2 regions of the Diaphorobacter oryzae DSM 22780 genome follow, and region 2 is predicted to be linked to the other one. Evidence: riboswitches for the same ligand, from Rfam matches in the RefSeq annotation. Region 2 holds a riboswitch; the other holds the start of a gene.

Region 1 (10,232 bases), on a different contig from region 2:
GGCCGTAGGCGGCGTGCTCCATGGCGGCCTGTCGGGCGTGGCCTTTGGCTCGCAGGTGGATCTGGTCTCGCGTGTCACGCAGGGCTGCCAGCCCATCGGCCCGCTGGCCACGATCACCGCGGCGCAGGACAACGTGGTGCTGGAACTTGACGGCGAGCCTGCGCTGGATGTGCTGCTGGACACCCTGGGAGTGACCCTGGTGGGCGACCCGCAGCCCGCGCTGCGCGCGGTGCGCGCCACCCTGGTTGGCCTGGTGGATGCCGGCGCGCCGGCGCAGCAGCGCACGGGCCACTTTGGCGCCGACACGCGGGTGCGCCACATCGTGGGGCTGGACGCCACGCGCAACGGCGTGGCCCTGGCCGAGCCGGTGGAGGTGGGCATGCGCCTCGCGTTCTGCCAGCGCCATGCGGCCGCGGCGCGTGCCGACCTGATGCGCATCTGCGCCGAGATCCGTGAGGAGCTTGCGCCCCAGCTCGAGGCCGAGCAGGCCCGGCCCTTGCGGGGCGCCGCCACGGGCGCCGAGCCGGCGGGCGCGCGCCGCATCGCCGGCGCCGTCTACGTGAGCTGCTCGGGCCGCGGTGGCCCGCACTTCGGCGGCCCGGGTGCGGAGCTGCAGATCGTGCGCCATGCGCTGGGCGATGTGCCGCTCGTGGGCTTCTTCGCCGGGGGCGAGATTGCCGCCCACCGGCTCTATGGCTACAGCGGCGTGCTTACCGTGTTTGCCCGCCCCGCCGTAGATGCTTGAGGTCTTTGAGGCTTGCAGCGACCGTCCATCAAGCGTAATTAGCTATTAAATAAATAGCATATGGTGGTGGCTCAGGTGGTGAGCGCCGCCGGCCGTGCGCCGCATGCGGGCCGGGGCAGGCCGCAGAAGGCAAAGTCCAGCTCGGGCGCCAGCCCGCTGACGATGCGCGCGATGGATTTGCCCGAGCCGCAGGCATGCGTCCAGCCCAGCGTACCGTGGCCGGTGTTGAGGAACAGGTTGCCGTACCGCGTCTTGCCGATCAGCGGCACATTGCTCGGCGTGGCCGGGCGCAGGCCGGTCCAGAACTGGGCCTGGCTGGCGTCGCCCGCGCCGGGAAAGAGCTGCTCCACACGGCGCACGATGGCCTCGCAGCGCACGGTGTTCAGCTCGCGCCCGTAGCCGTTCAGCTCGGCCGTGCCGGCCACGCGCAGCACGTCGCGGCCGGGCTGGCCGTCGCGCTGCGCGCCGGTGTAGCGCGAGAACACCAGCTTGTATTCGTCGTCCGTCAGGCTCACCGCGTAGGCGGCGGCCGCATCGCGCACGGGCAGCGTCACCGAATAGCCCTTGGCCGGGTAGATGGGCAGGCGCAGGCCCAGCGGCTGCGCCAGCAGCGGGCTGAACGAGCCCAGCGCCAGCACGTAGACGTCGCCGTGCACGCGCTCGTAGCGGCCGGTCTCGTCGGTGATCTCCACATGGTCGATGGCGCCGCCCGCCTGGCGCAGCGCCGTGATGTGGCAGCCCAGGCGAAACCGCACGCCCGCCGCCTGCGCCACGCGGGCCAGCTCGCGGGTGAACAGGTTGGCGTCGCCCGACTCGTCCTCGGCCGTGTAGGTGGCACCCGCCAGCAGCGGGCGGATGTGCGCGAGCGCGGGCTCGATGCGCACGGCCTCGTCGGCGCTCACCACGCGGCGGTCGCAGCCCAGCGCGCGCATCTGCTCGGCGGGGGCCAGCGCGCCCTCGAATTCCTGGGCGCTGGTGTAGAAGTGCAGGATGCCCTGCGCGCGCTGGTCGTAGCGCAGGCCCGCGTCCTGGCGCAGCTGCTGCAGCGTGCTGCGGCTGTAGCTGCCCAGGCTCACGATCTGCTCGATGTTGTGGCGCGTGCGCGCGGGCGTGCATTCGCGCAGAAACTGCAGGCCCCAGAGCCACTGGCGCATGTCGGCGCGCAGGCGAAACAGCAGCGGCGCGTCTTCCCGGCCCAGCCACTGCAGCACCTTGAGCGGCGCGCTGGGATTGGCCCAGGGCTCGGCATGGCTCACGGAGATCTGGCCGCCGTTGGCGAAGCTGGTCTCGGCGCCGGGCGCGGCCTGGCGGTCGATGACCGTGACCTCGTGGCCGAGTTGCTGGAGGAAATACGCAGAAGTGGTGCCGACAACGCCGGCACCGAGAACGATCACGCGCATGGTTTACAAGCCTTTTTCAAGGTTTGCACAGACTGGGCGCGCGCGAGCAGCTATTGAATGCATAGCGAACAGCGGGCGCGACATGGCCTGGCTGCCGCTCCCCCTGTCCTTGGTACCTGAGAGATTCACGCCGCACGACCCGCGCGGTGCTTGCTCCTTCGGTGCGCCACGGCGGGCGTGGCGGCTCTCCAGACGGCTGTGTTGGTGTGCAGTACGGAACCTGAGCGTGTATGGGAGTTTGCGCCTTCGGTGAAACGGCGAGGGGCCGTCTGCTCTCCTGCGTGGCGCATCGTACCAGCGGACATGCGCCGCGGGAATGCGGCGCGGGCGCGATGTCAGTGGCGGTAGGGATTGTCCGGACGGCGGTCGTAGCGGTTGCGCACGCCGTCACCGTCGCGGTCCCAGCCGCCGGCCGCGTAATGCCAGCGGCTGCCGCGCCGCTCCCAGTGCGGCTGGCGGTAGTGGTAGCCCGGGCGCACGCGTATCCATTGGCCTGGCACCCAGACATGGCGGTGGCCGCGCGACTCCCAATGGCCCTGCGACCACACCATGCCGCGGCGCGGCGGCGGCACGCGCTCGTAGCGCGGCGGTGGAGGCGGCGGGTAGTGGGCGACCTGCGCCTGGTGCATGGGGTAAGGGGGCGAGCCGGCCTGGATCACGACGGTGGCGCCCGCGGCGGCATGGGCGGCGCCGGCGGCAGCGAGCGTCAGTGCGGCCAGGCTGGCGGCGGTGAAGAGGGTGCGGGCCATGGTGTTCTCCTGTGGGTGGGCGTGCGGCGGATGCCGCGCCGTCTGGAGTCCATGGTGCCCCGCGCAGGTCAACGCGCGGAAAGCGTTGGTGACCGCCCGGAAAACGGTTGTGAGCAGCTGTGTTGGCGGTGGTCTTTTATGTAAAAAGTACTTGCAGCGCTTGCCAGTAATGCGCTGGTAGCTATTGATTCAGGAGCTTTTGGCGGGCGCCGTGCGGCGCATGGCGGCGAAGGCCTCGAACTCCCAGCTGCGCATCGCCAGCAGCAGGGTGTAGCCCTCGCGCTCGCGCTCGGGCAGGCGCTGGTCGGCCAGGTGCTGCTGCGCGAAGTCCTGCGCCACGCGCTGCAGGCGCTCCATGAAGGCCGGCGCCAGGCTGCGGCCGATGGCGCCATGCACCAGCAGCACGCCCTCGCCGGGGCCGTCGAAGCCGCCGTTGAAATAGTCCAGCAGGGCATGGTCGCGGAAGTAGTGCATCACCGGCCCGTGCGGGCGCCAGCGGAAGGTCTTGGCGAGCTTGAGGCGGTAGCGGTTGAGCGGCCGCAGTTCGATGATGCCGATGCGGTCGAGCTGCGCGAGGTACTTGATGCCCTCGGCCTCGCTGAGCCGGTAGGCGCCCACGATCTGCTCCAGCGTCCACTGGCTGAGCACGCAGATCGCCATGAGCAGCAGCTTCTTGTCGGCCACCACGGCCCGCTCCTGGTCGAGGCTCAGCTCGCTGAGCAGGGGCTGGCTTTCGGCCACGCGGCGCGCCAGGTCGGCGAAGTCGAGCCGCAGCGCCCGGCAGATGGCGTCGATGCGCGACAGCGGCATGTCGCCCTTGGCCAGCATGCGCTTGACGCTGGACTCGGCCATGCCGATGGCCCGGGCCAGATCGGCATAGGTCATCTGGGCGGCCTTCAGCTCTTTCTTCAGGGCGGTGACGAGGTCGGCGGTGGTGCTCATGGGTATCGATTATGGATACCTGCGGCGCTCGGGGTTTGTTCTGGTGCATTCAGGCAATGCCTCAAAAGCTGTGCCTGCCGACACTGCGCGCCATGGCGTCCCGCAGGGGGGCGCCCTTGAGCGAAGGAGTGCGCGATGCACCTGTGGATCCTTTCCGCCCAGCGCCTGCGCTGGCTCCTGGCCGCCGTGGTGGCCGTTTTCCTGGGCTTGGCCTGGGGCCTGCCCCCGCTGGCGCAGGCGCCCCACTACCACGCCTTTGCCGACCAGCGCGCCTGGGCCGGACTGCCCTGCGCGCTGGATGTGCTGAGCAACGCCGCTTTCGTGTTGGCCGCGCTGGCGGGGGCCTGGGCGCTGAGCGGGCCACGGGCGCGGCGCCTGCCCGCTGCACAGCGCGCCCTGGCGGCCATGTTCTTTGCCGGCCTGGCGCTGACGGGCGGCGTCTCGGCCTGGTACCACTGGGCGCCGCACGACGCCACGCTGTGGTGGGACCGCTTTGGCATGCTCTGGGCCTTTGCCGGGCTGCTGGGCCTGGCTGTCTCCACCCGCGTGGATGGCCGCACGCCTTGGGCCGTTGTGGCCGCCGTGCTGCTGGGGGGCGTGGCCGCGCTGCAGGCGTGGGCGGCCACGGGCAACCTGCTGCCCTGGGCGGTGCTGCAGGGCGGGGGCGTGCTGGTGTTGCTGGGGCTGGCCTGCGTGGCGCCACTGCCGGGTGCGCCGCCGGTGCGCTGGGGTGCGGTGGTGGCGCTGTATGCCGTGGCCAAGGCGCTGGAGGCCGGTGATGCTGCCGTGTTTGCCGCCACCCATGCGGTGGTGTCCGGGCACAGTCTCAAGCATGTGGTGGCCGCCGCCGCAGCGCTGCCGGTGGCGTGTGCGCTGCGGCCGTGGGTCACTGGGAGCGAGGGCACAATCGCCAGCCTGCCTTTGCGCGCCGCAAGGGCGTTCACCATCCAGCGAGGGAGTGCACGATGAGCCGAGTCCAGGCCAACCCGGATGCCGCGTTCGTGGCCCATGACGGCCACCCCAACCAGTTCGCCCTGCTGCGCCAGCGCCGCTTCGCGCCGTTTTTCTGGACGCAGTTTGCCGGCGCGGCCAACGACAATCTGTTCAAGTTCGCGTTCACCGTGATGGTGACCTACCAGCTCAGCGTGTCGTGGATGCCGCCCGCCATGGCGGGCCTCGTGATCGGGGCGCTGTTCATCCTTCCGTTCCTGCTGTTCTCGGCCACGGCGGGGCAGCTCACCGACAAGTACGAGAAGACGCGCATCATCCGCTTCGTGAAGAGCCTGGAGATCGCCATCATGCTGGTGGCGGCCACGGGCTTCCTGCTGGACAGCGCGGCCGTGCTGCTGGCCTGCGTGTTCCTCATGGGGCTGCACTCCACGCTGTTCGGGCCGGTGAAGTTTGCCTACCTGCCGCAGGCGCTCAACGAACGCGAGCTGACGGGCGGCAACGGTATGGTGGAGATGGGCACCTTCGTGGCCATCCTGCTCGGCAACGTGGCCGGGGGGCTGCTGGTGGCCATTCCGCAGATCGGCCACGCCAGCGTGGCCGTGGCCTGCCTGACCCTGGCCGTGCTGGGGCGCCTGGTGGCGCAGTGGATTCCGCCGGCGCCGGCCACCGACCCCGGCCTCACCGTCAACTGGAACCCGGTGAGCGAAACCTGGCGCAACCTCAAGCTGGCGCACGGCAACCGCGTCGTGTTCCGCTCGCTGCTGGGCATCTCGTGGATGTGGTTCTTCGGCGCGGTGTTCCTCAGTCAGTTCCCCAGCTTTGCCAAACAGGTGCTGCACGGCGATGAGCAGGTCGCCTCGCTGCTGCTGGTGGTGTTCTCGGTGGGCATCGGCATCGGCTCGCTGCTGTGCGAGGTGCTCTCGCGCCGGCATGTGGAGATCGGCCTGGTGCCGCTGGGCGCCATCGGAATGAGCGTGTTCGCCATCGACCTGTACTTCGCCTCGCGCAGCTTGCCGGCCGCCGATGTCATGGGCCTGGCCCGCTTCGTGGCGCAGCCCGCGCACTGGCGCGTGATGCTCGACCTGCTGCTGCTCAGCCTGTTCGCGGGCCTGTACAGCGTGCCCATGTACGCGCTGATCCAGATGCGCAGCCAGCCCACGCACCGCGCGCGCATCATCGCGGCCAACAACATCCTCAACGCGCTGTTCATGATCGCCAGCTCCGTGCTCGCGGGCGCGCTGCTCGCGGCGCACTTCACGGTGCCGCAGATCTTCCTGTTCACGGGCATCGCCAACGCGGTGGTGGCGTTCTACATCTTCATGCTGGTGCCCGAGTACCTGCTGCGCTTCGTGGCCTGGGTGCTGTCGCGCTGCATCTACCGCTTCAAGGTGCGCGGCGACGAGCACATTCCCACCACCGGTGCGGCCATCCTGGCGTGCAACCATGTGAGCTTTGTCGATGCCGTGCTGCTCATGGCCGCCAGTCCCCGGCCCATCTACTTCATCATGGACCACCGCATCTTCCGCATCCCCGTGCTGGGCGCTTTGTTCCGCCTGGCCAAGGCCATCCCCGTCGCGCCGCAAAAGGACGATGCCGCCACCTACGAGGCGGCCTTCGAGCGCGCCGCGCAGGTGCTGCGGGACGGCGACCTGCTGGCCATCTTCCCCGAGGGCGGCATCACGCGCGATGGGCAGCTGCAGGAGTTCAAGGGCGGCCTCATGAAGATCCTCGAGCGTGCCCGTGCCGATGGGGTGGAGGCACCCGTCGTGCCCATGGCGTTGACGAACCTCTGGGGCTCATTTTTCAGCCGCATCGAGCAGGGCGGGGCCATGGTGCGGCCGTTCCGGCGTGGCCTGTTCAACCGCGTGGGGCTGAACGTGGGCGTGCCGGTGGCTGCCGCCGAGGTGCAGCCTGCCGCACTGCGCGCACGGGTGGGGCAATTGCTCGCGTCATAAGCCGGTGTCGGGTATCTTGAAGCGATACCTGGCGGACTTTCTGGTGGGACCCCTGCATTGAATGCGATGCTTGGCCCGCGCAGGGCCGCACCATGCCGGCCATGTTCAACAGCGGCCCACGGGTCCCAAGCACCATGCACAACTCTCCCTTGCCCATCCAGCGCGACACGCGCGCCTGGCAGTTCCAGGTCTGGGTCTCTTTCGGTATCGCCGTGTTCTTGTGTGGCACGGGCCTGGCCTGGCTGCCGGGCGAGCGGCTGGAGGTGGCCTTCATGTTCATGGGCTATGTGTTCTGCCTCTCGGCCGCCTTCGTGCTTGCCAAGTTTGTGCGTGACAACCAGCACACGCACCGCGGTGCGGGCCGCGGCGGCAAGGACGTGCCGCTGTGGAAGCTGGTGGTCTGGGGCGGCTTTGCCGTGGCCATGGGGCTGACGGGCTGGGGCCTGTGGGGCATGGCGATCAGCGCCACCTACAAGGCCTTCCTGGGCGTGAGCTGGCTTTACCTGATCACCACCGCCTTCACGTTGGCCAAGATGCTGCGCGACCGCCACGAGGCCGACCTGGCCGAGGCGCACCTGCGGGGCCGCCGCGAGGCCGCCGCCGAGCAATGAACCCGTTCCAGGAGACCCACATGAGCGTTTCGATTCGCAAGACCCTGGCCGGCGCGCTGCTCGCGCTGAGCCTGTCCGCCGGCGCGGCGCTGCCCGCCCGGGCGCAGAGCGAGGCATCGGCCGCGCTGTCGCTGATGCCCCTGGCCTCCGTGGTGGTGGCCTCGGGCGCGGCGTCGGCCACGGCGGGGGCCGTGGTGGCCCTGCCGGCCGCGCTGTCGGTGGGCGGCGCGGTGCTCACGGTGCAGGCCGTCGAGGCCTCGGCCACCGGCACGGTGTACCTGCTGGAGCGCGCGTCGGACGGCGCCCGGGCCAGCGTGGAGGTGTCGGGCCGCGCCGCTTCCGCCGCGGCCCACGGCGTGGGCACGGTGGTGGCGTGCAGCGTGATCGGCACCGGCGTGATCCTGTCGGCCGCGGGCGAGGTGCTGGCCTTCGTGCCCAACGCGCTGGGCCGTGCGCTGCTGCACAACGAAAGGCTGTGACCATGCGCCATCGTTGTGTGATGCTGGCCGCTGCCCTGGCGCTGGTGGCCACCGGCGCGCACGCCGGCCGCCCGTGCGAGCCGCGCCGGCCCACGGTGCAGACGATAGAGCGCGGCATGCAGCTCGCCGAGCGCACGGCGCGCGCGCTGGACGCCAGCGGCGCCAGCGTGGTGCTGCTGGCCCGCGCGGGGCAGGACCTGTCGGCATACGGGCTTCGCTACTCGCACCTGGGCTGGGCCTACCGGACGCCCGAAGGGCCGTGGCGCGTGGCGCACAAGCTCAACGAATGCGGCACCGTCAGTGGCTTCATCTACCGCCAGGGGCTGGGGGAGTTCTTCCTGGACGACCTCTGGCGCCACGAGGCCGTGTGGGCCGTGCCCGCCCCCGAGGTGCAGCAGCGCCTGCTGGCCGTGCTGGGCGACGGCGCGCGCACCACCGCGCTGCAGCAGCGCCCCTACAGCATGGTGAGCTACGCCTGGGGCACGAAGTACCAGCAGTCCAACCAGTGGGCGCTGGAAACGCTGGCCGCCGCCATGGAGCCCGCCGGCGTGCGTACGCGCGAGCAGGCCCAGGCCTGGCTGCGCTTCAAGGGCTACGAGCCCACCGCGCTGAAGATCGGGCCGCTCACGCGCCTGGGCGGGCGCATGACGGCGGCCAACATCGCCTTCGACGACCATCCGCCCGCGAAGCGCTTTGCCGACCGCATCGAGACGGTGACGGTGGACTCGGCGCTGGCCTGGCTGCAACGGGCGCAGCTGGCGGCAGAGCCCCAGGTGCTGCGGCTGCCGGGGCGCTGATGCCGCACAATTCAAGTGAAAATGGCCTGTGGCGCTTTATTCATAAGCGCAGACAGCTATTAAATTGATAGTAAACCGAGTGAGGAGCACATGAGCAAATCCCTGCGACTGTCCGAAAAATGGTTCCGCCGCGGCCTGTGGCTGGTGGCCTTCGTGTTCGCCAGCTTTCTGATCGGCCTGGGCGGCACCGTTGTGGGCGATCTGCCCAAGGTCGAGACGCCGCTGCGCCTGGACGACTTCCTGGACCAGCCCGCGGCCACGGCCCTGCGCAACCAGGTCAGGGAGGCGCACCAGGCCGAGCAGGACGCGCAGACCGCGCTGGAGCAGGCGCAGCTGCAGCGCAGCAAGGCGCGCAGCGAGACCCAGGCCGCGCGCGAGACCTTCAACAACTGGCTGGCCACGCGCAGCGCCACCCAGCGCGCCGACCACGACCCCGAGGTCGTGGCGCGCACGCAGGGGCTGGACCAGCTCAAGCTGGCCGAGCGCCGGACGCAGCAGGCGGTTGAAAAGGAGCAGCAGGCCGCGCTGGACGCCCGCCAGGCTGCCGCCGCCGCGCAGGAGCGGCTGAACCGGCTGGAGGCCGACGGCCATGTGAAGCTCGCGGCCGAGCGCCGCAAGGTCGAGCTGCGCGTGTTCCTGTACCGCCTGGTGCTCACGCTGCCGCTGCTGGCCATCGCGGGCTGGCTGTTCGTGAAGAAGCGCAAGGGCACCTACTGGCCGTTCGTGTGGGGCTTCATCTTCTTCGCGCTGTTCGCGTTCTTCGTGGAGCTGGTGCCGTATCTGCCGAGCTACGGCGGCTACGTGCGCTATGCGGTGGGCATCGCCATCACGGTGCTGGTGGGGCGCTACGCCATCGTGGCGCTGAACCGCTACCTCGAGCGCCAGACGCAGGCCGAATCCCTGCCCGAGCAGGAGCGCCGCAAGGAGCTGGGCTACGACGCGGCACTGGCGCGCCTGGCCAAGGGCGTGTGCCCGGGCTGCGAGCGGGCCGTGGACCTGAAGAACGAGACGATCGACTTCTGCCCGCACTGCGGCATCGGCCTGTTCGACCACTGCGGGCACTGCAGCACGCGCAAGAGCGCGTTTGCACGCTTTTGCCATGCCTGCGGCGTGTCGGGCGAGCGGGCTCGGCATGAGTCCGCGCCCTCGGCCACGGCCGGATAAGCGGTGCGTGGGCCATCGTGGTGGGGATAATCGCGCCAAGTCCACGGGGCGCCACGGTGGCACCCTGCCGCCGCAGAGTCCATGGAACGCCGCCATAACCCCGCCCCGCCCCTGTGGGCGCCCATTCCGCCCTCGGCGCATGCCGACAGCGTGGCCCATCGCCAGCGCTGGCAGCGCCGCAGCTGGCGTTCCAGGCGCTGGTGATGCTGATCGTCTTCAGTGCCGACGGCTTTCTCGCGCGCAGCCGCCTCAGCTTCTACGTGACCTGGGTGCTCACGCTGGCCGCCGCCGGCGCGGCCATCGTGTGGGTGGGGCCGGACATGCGCATGCCCACCGCCAGCCTGGCGGGCCAGCTGCTGACCGTGGGCGTGGTGCTGGGGGCCGTGGCGCGCTGCATTGGCCTGGTGACCTACTTTCGCAGCGTGCAGTACCGGCTGGG
Region 2 (10,232 bases):
ACGAGCACTGCGAGCAGCCCCCAATAGAGAAAGCAGGTGCGCAGCGGGCGGTCGGCCCAGACATGGGTCAGGCCCTGCGCTACGGCCGCGAGCACGGCGCCCGAGGCGGTTGTGCCGCCCGGCGCGACAGGGGCGTGCAGGCGCACGCGGGCGAGCATCCAGGCCGATATCGCGAAGCTCAGCGCATCGAGGCCGAAGGCCAGCCCGATGCCCGTGCGCCCGGCACGCTGTGCGCCGGCATCGCCGAAGCCCGCGATTAGCAGGCCCGCGAGCAGCGGCCCGAGGAACATGCCGATCTGGCGCAACCCCATGCCGATGCTGTTGGCCGCGTGCAGGTGGGCGCGCTCCACCACACGGGGCGTAATGGAGGTGGCCGCGGGAAAGCCGAAGGCGCTCGAGATGCCGATGGCCAGCGACAGCGCATACAGGGCCCACAGCGGGCAGTGGCCGCTGAGCACCAGTGTGGCCAATGTGCCAAGCAGTACGGTGTTCGCATACCGCGTGAGCAGCAGTACGCGCAGCGGCGAATGCCGGTCCACGATGGCGCCGCCCACGAGGATGAACACCGCACGCGGCACGCTCATGAGGGCCAGCACCGTGCCGAGCACGCGCGTGTCGCCCGTCATCTGCAGCACCAGCCAGGGCATGGCGATCAGCGAAAACTGGTCGCCGAGCATGGACAGCGCGGAACTGGCCGTGAGCCAGCGGAAGTTGCGGTCGCTCAGGAGCGTGCCGCCCGGAGGGGATGAGGGAGTCTTGTCGGCTTGCATGGGAGCCGACTGTGGGGCCTCACGTTGCGTGAGGGTCAAGTGCGTTGTCGTGGCTTTGCACGAAGGCGAGGCCGGACAGCAGATAGGCGCGCACCGGCGTGCTCAGTGGCGAGCCCGCCTGCAGCAGCGGCTCGCTGGCCGTCGCGGCGAGCAGTTTGCGCCGCAGCTGCGGGTCGTGGCGGGTCAGGGTGTCGAACAGCGCGCTCCAGCGCAGGGCGGCGGCCATGGCCTCGCTGCTGTGCGGCGGCAGGCGCCGCTCCATCAGCTGCAGCACGTCGCGCTCCAGCGCGGCCCACTGCGTGTGGGGCACATGGCCGAGACGGCGCAGGTCCGCGCGGTCGAGGTATTTGGACAGCAGGCCCATGCGCAACGCGATGGCGGCCTCGATGAAGGCGATCATGTCGCCCGACGGTGCGTGGTTGCGTCCCTGCGTGCTGGGCTCGGTGCGGAACATGTGGCCCCAGCGCTCCAGCAGGTCCAGGTCGCCGTCCATCCAGTACAGCATGAGTGCCATCCAGCGGTAGGCAAGGGCCTGGACCTCGGGGGTATCGATGGGCAGCTGGCGGTCCATGGCATCGTGCACGAGACGGCGGACCGCAAGCCAGTCGGCCTCGATGCGCTGCCAGTTCTCGAAGATGCGCTTGAGCTCCGCGGCGCTGAAGTACTTGCCGTAGGTGGTCATCAGCGCCAGGGTTTCGAGCCAGTTGCCCATGTCGGGCTCGGCACCGGCCACCAGCCCGTCGCGCAGCAGGGCAAGGCGCGCACGCAGCTCGGTGGCCTGGGTAATCTGCTGGTCCAGCGCACGGATTTGCTGCGCGATGATGCGTTCGGGCTCCACGCCATCGCCGGCCAGCAGACCGGCGATGTCGGCCAGCGCCAGGCCCAGGTGGCGCAGCGTCTGGATGCCGTGCAGCCGCTGCACGTCGGCCTGGCTGTAGAGGCGGTAGCCCGCCGCGGAGCGGCCCGAGGGGGCTAGCAGGCCGATGTCGTCGTAGTGGTGCAGCGTGCGCACCGTGAGGCCGGTGCGCCGCGCAAGATCACCGACCCGCAGCATCCTGACCTGTCCCCATCATGTCCTTCAGCGGCGCACGGAGATCAGCTCGATCTCGAAGTTCAGCGTGGCATTGGGTGGAATCACGCCGCCCGCGCCGCGCTCGCCATAGGCGATGCCGGGCGGGCAGGTCAGCTTGGCCTTGCCGCCGGGTTGCATGCGCTGCACGCCTTCGGTCCAGCAGGGAATCACGCGGTTCAGCGGGAACTCGGTGGGCTGGCCGCGCTTGTAGGAGCTGTCGAACTCCTTGCCGTCGAGGAAGGTGCCCTTGTAATGCACCTTGACGGTGTCGGTGGCCTTGGGCGCATCGCCGCTGCCTTCCTTGAGCGATTCATAGACCAGGCCGCTGGCGGTGGTGACTGGCTTGGCGGGTTGCTGGGCGTGGACCAGGGGGGCGGCCAGCAGGCAGATCAGCAGGGCTTGGGCGAAAGGGCGCACGGTGTTCCTCGGTGGATGAAAGGGGCAGTGTACGTGGCCCTCACCCCCGCTGCGCCTTGAGCAGATCCGCCACCAGGAACGCCAGTTCCAGGCTTTGAGAGCCGTTCAAGCGGGGGTCGCAGGCGGTGGTGTAGCGGGTTTGCAACTGCTCGTCGGTCAGGTTCTGGCCGCCGCCCCGGCATTCGGTGACGTCCTGGCCGGTCAGCTCCACATGCAGGCCGCCAGCCACGGTGCCCTCCTGGGCATGGGCAGCAAAGAACTCGCGCACCTCCTGCACCACCTTGGCAAAGTCGCGTGTCTTGACGCCCTGTGCGGTGGTGGTGGTGTTGCCGTGCATGGGGTCGCAGCTCCAGACCACGGGGTGGCCGCTGGCCTTCACGGCGGCCAGCAGCGGCGGCAGCTTGGCGGGCAACTGGCCGGCGCCCATGCGGGTGATGAGCACCACGCGGCCGGGCTCGCGCGCGGGGTCGAGTGCTTGCAGCAGGGCCAGTACGTCTTCGGCGCTGGCGCCGGGGCCGATCTTGACGCCGACCGGGTTGGCGATGCCGCGCAGGTATTCGATGTGCGCGCCGTCCAGTTGGCGCGTGCGCTCGCCCAGCCACAGCATGTGGGCCGATGCGCCAAACCAGTCGGCCTGCCGTGTGGTGCCTGCGAGCGGGGCTTCGCGCCGCGTCAGTGCTTCCTCGTAGGGCAGGAGCAAGGCCTCGTGCGAGGTGTAGAAGGCCACCTCGCGCAGCTGCGGCGTGTTGTCGGAGGTGAAGCCACAGGCGGCCATGAAGCCCAGGGTTTCGCTGATGCGGTCGGCCAGTTCCTGGTAGCGCTGGCCCTGGGGGCTGGCGCGCACGAAGTCCGCCGTCCAGCCGTGCAACTGGTGCAGGTCGGCAAAGCCGCCCTGGGCCAGGGCGCGCAGCAGGTTGAGCGTGGCGGCGCTGGCCGAGTAGGCGCGCAGCAGGCGCTCGGGCTGGGGCGCACGCTCGGCGGCGCTGAAGCCTGCGCCGTTGACGATGTCGCCCCGGTAGCTGGGCAGGGTCACGCTACCCTGGGTTTCGGTGTCGGCCGAGCGCGGCTTGGCGTATTGCCCGGCGATGCGTCCCACCTTGACCACCGGGCGCGCGGCGCCATAGGTCAGCACCACAGCCATCTGCAGCATCACGCGGAAGGTTTCGCGCGCGGCCTCGCCATCCAGCGTGTCAAAGCTCTCGGCGCAGTCGCCGCCCTGCAGCAGAAAGGCACGGCCCGCGGCCACTTCGGCCAGTTGGGCACGCAGGGCCTGTACCTCACCGGCAAAGATCAGGGGGGGGAACTGGCGCAACTGGGCGCAGGCCGCATCCAACGCCTGCGGGTCCGGGTAGTCGGGCATCTGGCGCACAGGGCGCGTGCGCCAGCTGTCGGGCTGCCAGGCGGGCGATGGGGATGGTGCGGGTGGAGGAGGAGTGGTGCGCATGGGACAGGGGCGGGTGTGCAACGCGGCGGATAGAAGGAAGCGCCTTCTTTCGCCTGCTTGTCAATGATAGAGCGGCGGCGCGTTGCCAGCCTGCGGCCACTGTCGCCCCCGCCGCCGTGGCCGGGGCCACGGCGGCTGGAGCCTGGGGTCAGGCCAGTTCGCCCACCGGCACGCAGCTGCAAAACAGGTTGCGGTCGCCATAGACGTTGTCCACGCGGCCCACGGGGCTCCAGTACTTGGATTGGCGCAGCGCGGCCACGGGGTAGGCGGCGGCCTCGCGCGTGTAGGGGCGGCTCCATTCGCCGGCGAGCAGGCTCTCGGCCGTGTGCGGCGCGTTCTTGAGCGGGTTGTTGTCCTGGGGCAGGGCGCCGCTTTCGATCTGGCGGATTTCGTCCCGGATGGCGATCATCGCGTCGATGAAGCGGTCCAGCTCGAACAGCGTCTCGCTCTCGGTCGGCTCCACCATCAGCGTGTTGGGCACGGGGAAGGACAGCGTGGGCGCGTGGAAGCCGTAGTCGATCAGGCGCTTGGCCACATCCTCGGCCATTACGCCGCTGGTCTCCTTCAGGCCGCGCAGGTCCAGGATGCACTCGTGTGCCACATGGCCGTTGGCGCTGGCGTACAGCGTGGGGTAGTGGTCCTTGAGGCGCGCGCTGATGTAGTTGGCGCTGAGGATAGCCGTCTCGGTAGCGGCCTTCAGGCCCTCTGCCCCCATCATGCGGATATACATCCAGCTGATGGGCAAAACGGCCGCATTGCCCAAGGGTGCTGCGCTGACAGCTCCTACTTTGGAAGCAACCCCGCCCGTGGCATGGCCGGGCAGATAGGGCACCAGGTCTTCCACCACGCACACCGGGCCCACGCCGGGGCCGCCGCCGCCGTGCGGAATGCAGAAGGTCTTGTGCAGGTTCAGGTGGCTCACGTCGCCGCCGAATTCGCCGGGCGCGGCCACGCCCACCAGGGCGTTCATGTTGGCGCCGTCCACGTAGACGCGGCCGCCGTGGCGGTGCACGAGCTGGCACAGCTCCTTGACCTGCGTCTCGAACACGCCGTGCGTGCTCGGGTAGGTGATCATCACGCAGGCGAGGTTGGCGCTGTGCTGCTCACACTTGGCCTGCAGGTCGGCCAGGTCCACGTTGCCGTTGGCGTCGCATTGGGTCACCACCACCTGCATGCCCACCATCTGCGCGCTGGCGGGGTTGGTGCCGTGCGCGCTGCTGGGGATCAGGCAGATGTTGCGGTGGCCCTCGCCACGCGCCTGGTGGTAGGCCTGGATGGCCAGCAGGCCGGCGTACTCGCCCTGGCTGCCGGCGTTGGGCTGCAGGCTGATGCCGGCGTAGCCCGTGGCCTGGCACAGCCAGGCGCGCAGCTGCTCGTCGAGCAGGCGGTAGCCCTCCAGCTGATCGGCTGGCGCGAAGGGGTGCACCTGGGCGAACTCGGGCCAGGTGATGGGGATCATCTCGCTTGTGGCGTTGAGCTTCATGGTGCACGAGCCCAGCGGGATCATGCTGCGATCCAGCGCTAGGTCCTTGTCGGACAGCTGGCGGATGTAGCGCAGCATGCCGGTTTCGGAGTGGTGGGTGTTGAACACCGGGTGGGTCAGGAAGGCGCTGGTGCGCGCGAGGGTCTCGGGGATCAGCGAGGGGGCGCCGGCGTCCATGGCCTCGATGGTGGGCAGCGGCTGGCCGTCCCGGGCAAAGACCTTCCACAGCAGTTCGATGTCGGCGCGGGTCGTGGTCTCGTCCAGCGAGATGCACAGGTACTCATTCCAGGCTTTTCGCAGGTTTGCGCCCACCTGTACTGCGCGAGCAGCTATTGAATCAGTAGCATCCTTGGTGTGCAGGCTGAGGGTGTCGAAGGCCGTGCCATGGTGGCGGCTGGCAAAGCCCAGTTGCGCCAGGCCCCGGCTCAGGATGGCCGTGAAGCGTGCCACGCGGCGGGCGATGCGCGTCAGGCCTTCGGGGCCGTGGTACACGGCGTACATGCTGGCGATCACCGCCGGCAGCACCTGGGCCGTGCAGATGTTGCTGGTGGCCTTTTCGCGGCGGATGTGCTGCTCGCGCGTCTGCAGCGCCAGGCGGTAGGCGGGCTTGCCGTGCACGTCCACGCTCACGCCTACCAGGCGGCCGGGCAGGCTGCGCTTGAACTCGTCGCGGCAGGCCATGAAGGCCGCATGCGGGCCGCCCGCGCCCATGGGCATGCCGAAGCGCTGGGTGGAGCCCACCACGATGTCGGCTCCCCATTCGCCGGGGGCCTTCAGCAGCGTGAGCGCCAGCAGGTCGGTGGCGACGATGGCGGCGGCCTGCTTGGCGTGGATGGCTTGCACGTCGGCCTGCCAGTCCTGCACCCAGCCGCTGCTGGCGGGGTACTGGATGAGGGCGGCAAAGAAATCGCCGGCCAGTGCGGCCTCCCATTCCTGCGCCGAGTTCGCCACCACCACGGTGATGCCGATCGGCGCGGCGCGGGTTTGGATGACCTCGATGGTCTGCGGATGCGCGTCGCCAGCGACCACGAAGACATTGCTCTTGGACTTGACCGAGCGCTTGGCCAGCGTCATGGCTTCGGCGGCGGCCGTGGCCTCGTCGAGCATGGAGGCGTTGGCGATGGGCATGGCCGTCAGGTCGCAGACCATGGTCTGGAAGTTGACCAGCGCCTCCATGCGGCCCTGGCTGATCTCGGCTTGGTACGGCGTGTAGGCCGTGTACCAGGCGGGGTTCTCCAGGATGTTGCGAAGGATCACGCCCGGCGTGTGCGTGCCGTAATAGCCCTGGCCGATGAAGCTCTTGAGCACCCGGTTCTTGCCCGCCAGCGCCTTCAGTTCGGCCAGCGCGGCCGCCTCGGTGGTGGAGGGCGGCAGGTCCATGTCTTGGCTGCGCGCGATGGAGCGCGGGACGATGGAGTCGATCAGGCTGCGGCGCGAGGCCTCGCCAATCACGGACAGCATGTGGGCCTCGTCGGCGGCGTCGATGCCGATGTGGCGGGGCAGGAATTCAGCGGCGTTTTCGAGCGCAGCAAGGGGCAGGGGGGAGGGCATCTGCATGGCGAGGGATCAGTCTCAAGTGCGATGGGGCGTGAGTGGGGCGCCGCACGGTGGTGTGCGGCGCCGCTGCTGCATCAGGCGTTCTGGGCGAAGGCCGTGTAGGCCGTCTCGTCCATCAGGCCGGCCAGCTGGCCAGCGTCGCTGAGCTTGACCTTGAAGAACCAGCCGGCACCCAGGGGGTCGGTGTTGGCGAGCGACGGGTCGGCGCGCAGGGCCTCGTTGACCTCGACGATCTCGCCCGACACGGGCATGTAGACGTCGGCCGCGGCCTTCACCGACTCGACCACGCCGGCCACGTCGCCCTGGGCGAAGCTGGCGCCCACGGCGGGCAGGTCCACGAACACCACGTCGCCCAGCGCGTCCTGCGCGTGGACGGTGATGCCCACGACCGCGGCGGTCGTATCGGCGGCGTTGATCCATTCATGGTCTTTGGAAAACTGGATGCTCATGGGGGCTCCGGGAAATAGATGGGATTGACAGGGGTTGTTGAGAATGGTCAGCCCGCACTGTAGCCGGGCTGATGGGCCAGCGGCGGCTTCAGCCGCGGTAGTAGCGCGTAGGCACGAACGGCGTGGCTGCCACCTCCATGGGCACGGCCTTGCCGCGCACCATGGCGTTCACGCGCGTGCCCATGGCGGCGAAGGCCGGCGCCACGTACGCCAGGGCGATGGGCTTGTCGGCGCTGGGGCCGAGCAGGCCGCTGGTGACTTCGCCGATGCGCTCGCCGGCCTCGCTGTGCAGCTCGGTGTGTTCGCGCACGGGCACGCGCTCCAGCGCCACCAGAGCCACGCGCTTGCGTTGAAGGCTGGCCGGGTTGTCGATCTGGGCCAGCACCTTGTCGGCCCCGGGAAAGCCGCCGGCGCGCGCGCCGCCGGTGCGGCGCACCTTCTGGATGGCCCAGTTGAGCGCGGCTTCGGGGGGCGTGGTGGTTGTGTCGATGTCGTTGCCATAGAGGCACAGGCCGGCCTCCAGGCGCAGCGAGTTGCGCGCGCCCAGTCCGACGGGCTGGACCTCGGGCTGAGCCAGCAGCGTTCGCGCCAGATGCTCGGCCTGCGCGGCGGGCACGGAAATCTCGAAGCCGTCCTCGCCGGTGTAGCCGCTGCGGGTAACAAAGCAGGAGGCGCCGGCAAGGTCGAAGCTGCCGCCCGTCATGAAGACCAGTTGGCTCACGCCGGGCGCCAGGCGCGCAAGCACCGCCGCCGCCTGCGGGCCCTGCAACGCCAGCAGAGCCTGATCCGGCAGGGGAACGACCTGGCAAAGGTGGCCGATGCGGGCCTGGATATGGGCGATGTCGCCCACCTTGCAGGCGCCGTTGACGATGACGAACAGCTCGTCCTGCGCCACGCGGAAAAACATCAGGTCGTCGATGATGCCGCCCTCGTCGTTCAGCAGCAGGCCGTAGCGCTGCTTGCCCACGGGCAGGTCGATCACGTCCACGGGCATCAGGCTCTCGAAGGCGGCCGCGGCGTCCGGACCGACCAGGCGCAACTGCCCCATGTGGGAGACGTCGAACAGGCCGGCGGCCGTGCGCGTGTGGTGGTGCTCTGCCATCAGGCCGGCGGGGTACTGCACGGGCATGGAATAGCCGGCAAAGGGCACCATGCGGGCACCGAGTTCCAGGTGCAGGGCGTTGAGCGGCGTGGTCAGCAGGGGGGCAGCAGTGGCAGGGGCGGACACGGTGTTTCTCCAGGGCAAATAGAAACCGCGGCTGGCCCGAAGGGGCACCAGCCAAGGAATTTGCCCCGCTGTCCGCTTTACCTGAGAGATTCACCCCGCACCTTCCGGGCGTGGGGGTTTGCTCCTTCGGTGGACGGCCCGCGCATGGCGCGTGGCCGCCTCTCTCCAGCAAGGGAAACGCCCGCATCCCTGCGGGCGTGTCGTCAGTCCTTTTGCCTGAGCGTTCGGCTGCTGCCTGCGCCTTCGGCGGCCCGCACGCATGGCGCGCGGGCTCTCTCCTGACGAATCCGCGCAGTATAGCGGGCGGTCGGATGCCGACGGACGCATGGCATATGCATAGACGCAAAGGCCATGAGGCGCTTCCTATACTTTTGCGCCATTCCGGGCTTTTCCCGGTGTCGGGAGGCCGGTTGTGGTTCGTTTTTCTTCGATGACTGTGCGCCGATGGGCGCGTTCACTGTTCACCGTTTTGCAGGAGGTCGCATGAGCCATTCTGCGTTGACGCTGGGCGACACGCTGGCCTGGCCAGCCCGCTATCTGCCGCGCAAGGAGGCGTTGGTCGTCTCCGACGGTGAGGGGCGGCGCGCCTGGACCTACGCCGAACTGGATGCCGAGGTCAACCGCCATGCCCGCGGCCTGCAGTCGTTGGGCGTGGAGCGCGGGGACGTGGTGGCGGCGTTTCTGTACAACACGCCGGCTTTCGTGTTCACGCTGCTGGCCTCGGCGCGCCTGGGCGCGGTCTTCAACCCGATCAACTACCGCCTGGCGCCGCAGGAGCTGGCGTTCATCCTGCAGGACGGCGGAGCCAAGGTACTGGTGTTCGAGGGCGAGGGTTCGCAGGTGGTGGAGAAGGCCCGCGCGCTGGCCGGGCAGGTGCAGCACTGGATTTATGCGGACCCCGGCGCAGCACCCGCGTTTGCCACGGCGCGCCTGGATGCACTGGCGAAGGCCCAGGCGGCCACGCCCGTGGATGTGGTGGTGGATGAACACGACCCCTGCATCCTTATGTACACCAGCGGCACCACGGGCCGTCCCAAGGGCGTGTTGCACACCCATCGCAGCAAGCTGGCGCACAACGCGATGATGCACCAGGTGATGCAGTTCCGCCGCGAGGATGTGGGCCTGGCACTGGCGCCGCTGAACCACACGGCGGAGCTGCACACCAGCTTTCTGCCGCGCCTGCAGGTTGGCGCCACGCAGGTGCTGCAGCGCCGCTTTGACGCGGCCGACGCGCTACGTTTGATGGAGCAGGAGAAGGTCAGCTTCTTCTTCGCGGCACCGACCATGATCACCATGCTGCTGAACGATCCGTCGCTGGAGGGGCGGGACCTGTCCTCCCTGCGGCTGGTGGAGTACGGCGGCGCTTCCATGGCGCCGCACCTGATCCGCGAATGGTCGCGTCGGGTCGGCTCGGGCCTGGTGCAGGTGTTCGGCACCACGGAGATGGGGCCTTGCATGTCGGTGCTGTATCCCCATGAGCAGCTCAGCCACGCGGGATCGGCGGGGCTGCCGTCGCTCAACCATGATCTGGTGGTGGCACGGCTGCGCGGCGATGCGCAGCCTACGGACCCATCCGAGCCCTGTGCAACCGGAGAGGTGGGCGAGATTCTGGTGCGCGGCCCCTGCATGATGGCCGGCTACCTGAACCGCCCCGAGGCCAACGCCAAGGCGCTGGCCCATGGCTGGTACCACACGGGAGACCTGGGGCACCTGGATGCCGATGGCTACCTGTGGATTCGCGACCGCATCGACTACATGATCAATTCCGGCGCGGAAAACGTGTACCCGCGCGAGGTGGAGGATGCGCTGATC

What was found. Region 2 has a riboswitch for glycine ahead of gcvT (glycine cleavage system aminomethyltransferase GcvT). Riboswitches for the same ligand answer to the same signal wherever they lie in the genome.
Region 1: another riboswitch for glycine. It lies ahead of BP68_RS15290 (D-amino acid dehydrogenase); the one in region 2 lies ahead of gcvT (glycine cleavage system aminomethyltransferase GcvT).

The regions. Positions count from the first base shown of each region.
Region 1 is NZ_JCANUL010000011.1:22,347-32,578, forward strand. It holds gene BP68_RS15285 (FIST signal transduction protein) at 1-745, shown strand, start outside; gene BP68_RS15290 (D-amino acid dehydrogenase) at 817-2,145, opposite strand; glycine riboswitch at 2,239-2,347, opposite strand; gene BP68_RS15295 (YXWGXW repeat-containing protein) at 2,481-2,894, opposite strand; gene BP68_RS15300 (helix-turn-helix domain-containing protein) at 3,084-3,836, opposite strand; gene BP68_RS15305 (hypothetical protein) at 3,972-4,805, shown strand; gene BP68_RS15310 (MFS transporter) at 4,802-6,742, shown strand; gene BP68_RS15315 (YiaA/YiaB family inner membrane protein) at 6,877-7,353, shown strand; gene BP68_RS15320 (hypothetical protein) at 7,374-7,832, shown strand; gene BP68_RS15325 (DUF2145 domain-containing protein) at 7,835-8,629, shown strand; gene BP68_RS15330 (serine endopeptidase) at 8,720-9,793, shown strand; gene BP68_RS15335 (hypothetical protein) at 9,875-9,997, shown strand; gene BP68_RS15340 (GGDEF domain-containing protein) at 9,997-10,232, shown strand, end outside.
Region 2 is NZ_JCANUL010000001.1:446,907-457,138, reverse strand. It holds gene BP68_RS02105 (MFS transporter) at 1-770, opposite strand, end outside; gene BP68_RS02100 (MerR family transcriptional regulator) at 790-1,824, opposite strand; gene BP68_RS02095 (FKBP-type peptidyl-prolyl cis-trans isomerase) at 1,849-2,259, opposite strand; gene BP68_RS02090 (class II 3-deoxy-7-phosphoheptulonate synthase) at 2,300-3,703, opposite strand; gene gcvP (aminomethyl-transferring glycine dehydrogenase) at 3,852-6,743, opposite strand; gene gcvH (glycine cleavage system protein GcvH) at 6,818-7,192, opposite strand; gene gcvT (glycine cleavage system aminomethyltransferase GcvT) at 7,281-8,420, opposite strand; glycine riboswitch at 8,479-8,599, opposite strand; glycine riboswitch at 8,615-8,711, opposite strand; gene BP68_RS02070 (fatty acid--CoA ligase) at 8,904-10,232, shown strand, end outside.